DNA from 2 places in the Allobosea sp. P1_A7 genome. Region 1 is predicted to be linked to the other one. Evidence: riboswitches for the same ligand, from Rfam matches in the RefSeq annotation. Region 1 holds a riboswitch; the other holds the start of a gene.
What was found. A riboswitch is a leader RNA that binds a small molecule or an ion and turns the genes downstream of it on or off. The one in region 1 is predicted to bind thiamine pyrophosphate.
Positions count from the first base shown of each region.

Region 1 (4,206 bases):
CAGCGCCGCAGCACGGTCAGGCCCAGGGCGGGGCCATAGCCGGGCTTGCTCGCCGTCGCGAAGATCGGGCTAACCGTGACATAATCGGCGCCTGCGGCTGCTGCCGCCCGGACATCGGCCTCGTCATGCGCGGAAACGCCGATCAGCGCGGAGACGCCGAGCACGGCGCGGGCCGCGGAGATCGCCCCAGCCGACTGCAGATGGACGCCCCGCGCCCCGACCCGGGCGGCGAGATCAACATCACCGCCGATCGTCAGGACCGCATCCGCCATGCTCACGAGCTCATGCAGCTGCTGCGCCAGGCTGCGGCGTTCCGGCTGATCGAGATCGCGATCGCGCAGCCAGATCCAGCGTGCCCCGCCGGCGAGCGCCGCAGAGACAAGCTGCGGCAAAGGCTTCACGGCCTGATGCCGGTCGGTGACGACGAGCAGCCGGTCGGGCAGCCTGTTCACGACCCCACAAGCCCGAGCTGCGGGCTGGACGGCTGAGCCCGCCCACGCCGCGGAATGCGCCCCCCCAGGCGGGCGTTCCAGCCGGCCTCGACGGCGCGACGCATGGCGAGTGCCATTCGCACCGGATCATCGGCCTTGGCGACGGCGGTGTTGAGCAGAACCCCGCTCGCGCCGCATTCCATGGCGATCACCGCGTCGGAGGCCGTGCCGATGCCGGCATCAACGATCACCGGCACGGGCGAGCGGGCACAGATCAGCTCGAGATTGGCCGGATTGGCGACGCCCATGCCCGAGCCGATCAGCGACCCCATCGGCATCACGGCGGCGGCCCCGAGATCAGCCAGGCGAGCGCAAATCACCGGATCGTCGTTGCAATAGGGCAGGACGACGAAGCCCTTGTCGACGAGCTGCCGCGTCGCCTCGATCAACTCGCCGACATCGGGATAGAGTGTGTCGCGATCGCCGATCACCTCGAGCTTGATCCAGTTGGTGCCAAGCGCCTCGCGTGCAAGCTCGGCGGTGAGGATCGCGTCGCGCGCGGTTTCGCAGCCTGCCGTGTTGGGCAGGAAGCGGCGGCCGGCAAGCAGGCGCACCGTGTCGGAGCCATGCCCCTGCAGCGAAATGCGACGCAGGGAGAGCGTGACAAGGTCCGAACCGCTGGCCTCGATGGCATCGACCATGATGCGCTGGCTCGGATAGCCGGCCGTGCCAATGAGGAGCCGCGACGACAATGCCGTGCCCGCGATGGTAAGGGCCTCGATCGGAGTGCTCATGTCAGCCCCCTGCGAAGGCACGGATGATTTCGACGCGGTCGTTGCGCGACAGAGGCGTCTGCGCCCAGTCGACCTGCCGGACCACGGTGCCATTGAGCGCGATCGCGAAGCCCTGCGGCCCCGGCAAGTCCATCTCGGCCGTCTCCTCCTGCCAAAGCGCCGCCAGATTCTCCGCTGCGCTCTCGCGGTCCTTGCCATTGATGATGAGTTTCATGAGGTTGCCTCCAGACAGGGGGTGAAGCGCGCCTGGCCGAACGCCGCGGCCGGTCCCGTGATGCGATCCTCGATGAGGAGTTGCTCGATCGCGGCTGCCGTGACGGGGGCGAGCAGATAGCCGTTGCGGTGATGCCCGGTCGCAACGAGCAGGCCCGCTATCCCCGTCTCGCCAAGGATCGGCGCATCGTCGATCGAGGTCGGGCGGAAGCCGGACCAGATCGCCTCGACCGGCATCTCCTCGATCGAGGGCAGTGCGCGCCGGGCGCCGTCGAGCAGGGCATAGACGCCGCCAGCGGTCACGCTGTCGTCGAAGCCGCGTTCTTCCATGGTGGCGCCGACGAGGAGAGTGCCGTCGCTCTTGGGAGCGAGATGCACCTGCTCGGTCCAGACGACACGCGCGAGCGTGCCGGTCTCGGGCGTGCTGCGCAGGGCGAGTGACTGGCCCTTGAGCGGGCGGACGGGGATGTCGAGCCCCTGAAATCTGGTCCAGGCGCCGGCGGCCGCAATCACGATCGGGGCCTTGCAGAGCCCGCGCGGCGTCGAGACGCCGAGAGCGCGACCTCCGGCCAGCTCCGGCTCGGCCTCGCAGGCTTCGACCAGGTGCGCTCCGGCCGCGAGACAGGAGCGTCGCAGCGCCGCCATGACGCGCGGCGGATCGACCTGATGGTCGGCCGGGCAGAGAATGCCGGCCACGACCGAGGGCCTCAGCCCGGGCTCGCGTTCGCGGCATTGCGCCCCGCCGAGCCATGCAGCCTCAACCTCGGCGCGCCGCTGCATGTCATGGCGGAAACGCAGGCGCTCGACCTCCTCACGCCCCAGCGCGACCAGCAGGACACCGTCCCGGCGATAGTCGATGCCGAGCCCGCTATCGGCTTCGAGCTCGCGCGCAAAACCCGGCCAGAGCCGCTGGCTTTCGAGCGCCAGTGGCAGATGCTCCTCGCCGCCCGGCTCCAGCTCGGCGGCCGCAGCCAGCATGCCGGTCGCGGCAAGGCTTGCCCCTTGTCCGATCGTGCCACGCTCGAAAACGGTTACATCAAGGCCGCGCCGGGCCAGTCGCCAGGCGATGGACAGGCCGATCAGGCCACCGCCAATGATGGCGATATCGGTGGAGGCCGGCACCTCGCAGGCGACGAGCCCAGGATCGGCTCCGGATCGACGAAGGGTGGTGTGTGGCGGGCCTCGCATAGGCAAACTCCTCGCCCCGCTCGGGGAAGGAGATCTGGCAGCCTCTCGGCTGCCGGCAAGTGCCGCGACGCTCCATCCCTCCGCCGGTATCAGCCGGATCAGGTTCGAAGGATTTCCGCGCGCCTCTCCGGGGAACACCCGGTCTGCCAGCGGTTTCTCAGCCCCTTGCCGGGGATCTCCCTGGAATGCGCGCAGTCTGGAGCCGGGGCAGCAGCTAGGTCAAGAGCCAACCCGACACAAACGCCAGGGGGACCCAGGCTGGCGGGCCATGGCCTGCCGATACCAATAGCCAGCATCGGCTGTTGCGCCCAAGGCAGGCGCAACGGCGGAACGTTCCGCTCCTTGAGCCGTTGCGACCTCATTGCCGCGACAAGAAGGCGGTTCAGGAGAAGCCCAGTGCCTGCAGACGCGGAAAAGCCGGTTGTTCTCGTCGTCGACGACGAACCCATCATCAGGATGTATGCGGCCTTGCTCGTCGAGGAGGCCGGTTACCTCGCCGTCGAGGCAGCGACCGCAGACGAGGCCCTGGCCATTCTCGAGCAACGCGACGATGTCCGCATCCTCTTCACCGATGTCGAGATGCCAGGTTCGCTGAACGGCCTGCAACTGGTCGAGGTCGTGCGCGAGAAGTGGCCGCCGATCGCCTTGATGGTGACCTCAGGCCACGTCCGGGTCGATCCGCAAAAATTGCCAGAGCGGGCCCGCTTCTTTCGAAAGCCCTATTCCGAGAGCGAGATCATCAGGACGCTGAAATCCCTGCCAGCCAGCGCCTAGGCGCGCCTGACCGAATGGGCGCGAAGGAAACGGGCGATATCGCCCGCGCCGGGGCGGGATCGTGACAGAGCCCAGGAATCGGGCTTGAAACGGGCTTTCCGTGCGCGATCGAGGGGTTTGTATCCTTCGTGACGGCGCCGACCGGAGATCCCGAGATCTGCTGCCATTCGCCTGCGTGCAAGCCGAAGAGGCACTGCGCACAACTCGTAAACCAGCTGGAGAACTGGTAGGATCGCAGGCGGGCGACGCTTTCCGATTGCTGGGCGGTCACAAGCATGCGGAAATTCGACTACTACGACACCGTGTTGGTACCGTGGTATTCGGAAGATGACTTTCCTGCCTTGCTGGACATGGTCGGGAAGGACCCGAGAATCCCCCGCTCCTACCCCGAATGGAAGCGCCAGGTCGCCGCGGCGACAGAGTTGCTTCTGGCCAAGGGCAAGATCGTCCAGATCATCACCATTCGCCCCGCCGACTATCTGGAGTGGCTGCAAACACCCATCGCAGCAACACGGTTGCGGCACGGCTGCGCTATCTGAAATGGCTGGCCACGCAAAACGGCCAGAGGGCGACCGTCCTTCCCTTGCCGGCAAGGCTGCTGTCCGACGCCGGCGGCGAGGGCTAGCTGCACAGGGTTCGACCCTGCCAGGTCACAAGGGGCCTGCCCCCCTCATACGGTCGCGCCTGGCAGCGAGCGCCCTTGGCGGCCCCAGAGGAAACAGGCAATGGCGGCTGCTTGCACCACGGAAGCGACCGCAAACAGCGCTGCGCCATCGAAGCTCGACAGTCCAGATGACGACATCGTC
Region 1 is NZ_JBFTZN010000063.1:1,588-5,793, reverse strand. Features, by position in the region: gene AC1D34_RS13275 (thiamine phosphate synthase) at 1-452, opposite strand, end outside; gene thiG (thiazole synthase) at 449-1,225, opposite strand; gene thiS (sulfur carrier protein ThiS) at 1,227-1,439, opposite strand; gene thiO (glycine oxidase ThiO) at 1,436-2,626, opposite strand; TPP riboswitch at 2,685-2,817, opposite strand; gene AC1D34_RS13255 (response regulator) at 3,023-3,400, shown strand; gene AC1D34_RS13250 (hypothetical protein) at 3,676-3,939, shown strand; gene AC1D34_RS13245 (MFS transporter) at 4,071-4,206, opposite strand, start outside.

Region 2 (4,206 bases), on a different contig from region 1:
AAGCAGAGCAGAAAGACGAAGGTGGCAAGCGCAGGGGCTTCGCGCCGGATCACGGGCCAGTCGAGATGCCGGAAACAATCGGCGGCGGAGAAGCCGAGCGCCGAGGCCAAGCGCCTCCGCTCGCCCGGTTCGCGGCCGAAGGCCTGAAGCAGCGTGCGCGTCACCAGCGGCGTATTCATCAGCACATGAGCGATCAGGATACCCTGGAGCCCGTAGATCGCCGGCGGTTCAGCACCGACGGCACGCGCCAGGTCGCCGAGCAACCCGGAACGGCCATAGATCGCGACGACGCCGAAGACGATAACGATCGTCGGCGCGACGGCGGCGGCGGTCAGCACGGCGAGCAGGAGGTTGCGGCCTGGGAAGCGGCGGCGCAGCAAGGCAAGCGCCAATGCTGTGCCCAGCAGGAGCGAGAGCAGCATCGACAGGCCCGCTTGGACAGTCGCTCCTGCGACCAGGCGAGCGAGATAGGGGCCGAGCGACGACAGGGCCGCGACGTTGCCGCCGGCTCCCGCCAGCCCGGCGAGCGAGGCGCCGGCGAGCGCAAGGATGGCAAGCGCAGTGAGCGTGGCCGGGCGGAACAAGGCCTCAGCGGCTCGCTGCGGCGAGCCAGGCGTCGATGAAGCTTCGGCGCTGCGTGCGCACCTCGTCCGGCGTGAACAGCAGGGTCCGTTCCGGCTTGATGACATCGGCGAACGAAGCCGGCAGTCCTCCTGCCGCCTGTTTCGCCGGCATCATCCAGTTGCCTTCCGGGATCAGCGATTGGAAGGCGTCCGAAAGCGTGAAGGCGAGGAAGCGTTTGGCAAGTTCCGGCTGCCGCGTCGTGCGCGTCATGCCGGCGAGTTCGACATGCAGATAGTGGCCTTCGCTGAAGGGGGCGGCCTTGTACTGCGTCTTCTTCTCGGCGCCGATGTGATAGGCCGGCGATGTCGCGTAGGAGAGCACCATGTCGGCCTCGCCCTTGAGGAAGAGCCCGTAGGCCTCCGACCAACCCTTGGTGAAGGTGACGATGCGCGGCTTGAGCCTGGTCCAGGCGGCGTCGGCGCCATCGCCATAGACGGATCGCATCCAGAGCAGGAAGCCAAGCCCGGGCGCGCTGGTGCGCGGATCCTGCAGCACCAGCTTTGGCCCATTGGGATCGTCGACAAGCTGCTTCAGGCTGGTGGGCGGCGCGGCCAGTTTGGTTGAATCATAGACGAAGGCGAGATGCCCCCAATCGAAGGGCAGGAAGGTATCGTCGGTCCAGGCGATGGGCAAAGTGAGCGCGGCGCTATCCTGGCCATGGGGCTGGAACAGTCCCGTCGCCTTGGCTTCTGCGGCAAGGTTCATGTCGAGGCCGAGCACGGCATCGGCCCTGGTCGCCTCACCTTCCAGCTTCAGGCGCGCGACGAGGGAGCCGGCATCATCGCTTGCGACCCAGTTCAGCGTGCAACTGCATTGCGCCTCGAAGGCCGCCTTCACTTTCGCGCCGGGACCGTATTTCCCGGTGAAGGAGGAATAAGTGTAGACCGTCAGGGCCGGTTTCTCCTGGGCCATGGACGGTGTCGCAAGCAGGAGCGCCGAGAGCGCGGCGGCGATCCGGGTCATCCGGCTGTTCAGAAAGGTCATGGCGTCACCCCGCATGCATTCGACGGCGGGCCATGACGGTCGAGAGGGAAGGCCGTCTCCCGTTGCGAGACGCCAGTGCTCAATCCCTCCGCCGGCACGATCCGGATCAGGTTCGACGGGTTGAAAGCCCTGCGCTTCCCTCTCAGCCCGAAACCGCCGGGCACCCCGTTGAGACGGTCAAGGGAATAGCGAGCGGGCCGGGGCGAGTCCAGTTGATGGCGCCGGGCCATCGCGAGGGGCATTGCGTCTGGCCGCATGATCATGCTGGTATATCTCTTGCTTAACAGAAGGCAGGCGCCTGGCGCGAAAGCTCAAGAGCAAGGGGATGCCGCATGCGACTCAATCGCCGTCAGATTCTGGCCGGAAGTTCCGCTTTAACCGCTTCCAGCCTCGTTGGATTTCCGTCGCGCGCGCAGTCGCGCACCAATACGCTGCGCTTCATTCCGTCGACGCCGTTGCCCTCCCTCGATCCGATCGTCGCCACGAGCTATGTCATCCGCAATCACGGTTATCTGATATATGATACCTTGTTTGCGACGGACGCGCAGTTCCGCATCCAGCCGCAAATGGTCCAGAGCTGGGAGACTGCGCCGGACGGGCTGCGCTGGGCCTTTCATCTGCGCGACGGACTGATGTTCCACGACGAGCAGCCGGTCAGGGCGCAGGACTGCATTGCCTCGATCAAGCGTTGGTCGGCGCGCGATGCCTTCGGGCAGACTTTCGCGACATTCGTCGAGGGTTACGATGTCGTCGATCAGCGCACCTTCGCCATCCGCCTGAAGAAGCCCTTCCCGATGCTGCCGGACGCGCTCGGCAAGCTCTCCTCGAACGTGCCCTTCATCATGCCCGAGCGCGTGGCCATGATGGAGCCAACCAAGAACATCACGGAGGCGATCGGTTCCGGACCCTGGCGCTTCATGGACAAGCAATGGGTGCCGGGCCAGAACGCGATCTATGAGCGCTTCGCCAAGTACAGGCCGCGAGAGGAGGCTCCGTCCTGGGCCGCTGGCGGCAAGGTCGCCAAGATCGACCGTATCGAATGGTTGCCGCTGACCGAGGTTTCGGCCGCAGTCGGTGCGCTGATGCAGGGCGAGGTGGACTGGTACGAACAGCCGCCGGTCGATCTCCTGCCCCTGCTCAAGAGCAATCCCGAGATCGCGATCGAGAACGTGCCGCTCGGGCTGATCCTGCTGATGCGTTTCAACCATCTGCAGCCGCCCTTCAGCAATCCCGGCATCCGCCGGGCGGTGATGATGGCAATCGATCAGACCGACTACATGGAGGCGGTCGTCGGCAGCAAGGACTACTACAAGGAGTGCAAGACCTTCTTCACGCCGGGCTCGCCAATGTCGACCGGAGCGGGCGGACAGGCTGCACTTGGCAACAATCTGGAGCGGGCCAAGGCCATGCTGCAGGAGGCCGGCTACAAGAACGAGAAGGTGCTGCTGCTGGCCCCCGCCGACCAGCCGATCGCCTATAACCAGTGCCTGGTGACACAGGAGCTGCTGAAGAAGCTCGGCATGACTGTCGATCTGGTCGCGACCGATTGGGCCAGCTTCATCGGCAGGCGCTCCAACCGCGGATTGCCGGACCAGGGCGGCTGGTCGGTGTTCCACACGCTCTGGTCCGGCGCCGACGTGCTCAATCCCGCGCTGCATCCGCTACTGCGCAGCAATGGCCCTGCTGCCTGGTTCGGCTGGCCGGAGGATGCCACGCTGGAGGGTCTGCGCGATCAGTGGATTGCAACGCCTGATGTGGCCAAGCAGAAGGAGCTGGCCGCCTCGATCGAGAAGCGCGCCTTCGAGACGGTGCCCTATGCGCCGGCGGGGCTGGTGCAGCAGCCAATGGCCTATCGCAAGAGCCTGACCGGCATGGTGCTCTCGCCCGTCCAGTTCTTCTGGAACATGGAGAAGAAGGCCTGAGGACGGAGCAACTATTGCCGTCGGAATACTGGCTGATGCCAAAGGCACTGCGCTAGCGGCTCCGATCCGTAAGCCATCGCCACCGCTCTGCGAGGGCTTACGGCGCTCCGCTTCACTCCGGCCGGAGTGAAGCGGAGCGGTGCTGGCACCGATCGTACAGCTTCTGCTTGCTGCGCAGGCGCGCTGCCCTGCGGCTGCGCTTGCGTCACTCCCGTTCCCCGCCTAATCAGCCCGGCAAGGCCGCTCTGGCCCCAGCAACATCCGACAAACGCGTGAGGCGACCATGGCGACCCACAAGCTCCTCCTCCTGCCGGGCGACGGCATCGGCCCCGAAGTGACCGGCCAGGTCGAGAAGATCGTCGGCTGGTTCGAGAAGCAGGGCCTCGCCTCCTTCACCATCGAGCGCGGACTCGTCGGCGGCGCTGCCTATGACGCGCACAAGGCGGCGATCTCGGAAGGCGACATGAAGCTCGCCCAGGATGCCGATGCGGTGCTGTTCGGCGCTGTCGGCGGCCCGAAATGGGCGGATGTGCCCTATCAGCATCGCCCCGAAGCCGGCCTGCTGCGCTTGCGCAAGGATCTTGGCCTGTTTGCGAATCTGCGGCCTGCGATCTGCTATCCGGCGCTGGCTTCCGCCTCCTCGCTCAAGCCCGAGGTGGTCGAGGGGCTCGACATC
Region 2 is NZ_JBFTZN010000261.1:8-4,213, reverse strand. Features, by position in the region: gene AC1D34_RS30170 (ABC transporter permease family protein) at 1-584, opposite strand, end outside; gene thiB (thiamine ABC transporter substrate binding subunit) at 589-1,608, opposite strand; TPP riboswitch at 1,675-1,786, opposite strand; gene AC1D34_RS30160 (ABC transporter substrate-binding protein) at 1,941-3,530, shown strand; partial or broken gene AC1D34_RS30155 (isocitrate/isopropylmalate family dehydrogenase) at 3,814-4,206, shown strand, end outside.
Region 2: linked by a shared signal. The riboswitch ahead of thiB (thiamine ABC transporter substrate binding subunit) and the one ahead of thiO (glycine oxidase ThiO) in region 1 are both predicted to bind thiamine pyrophosphate.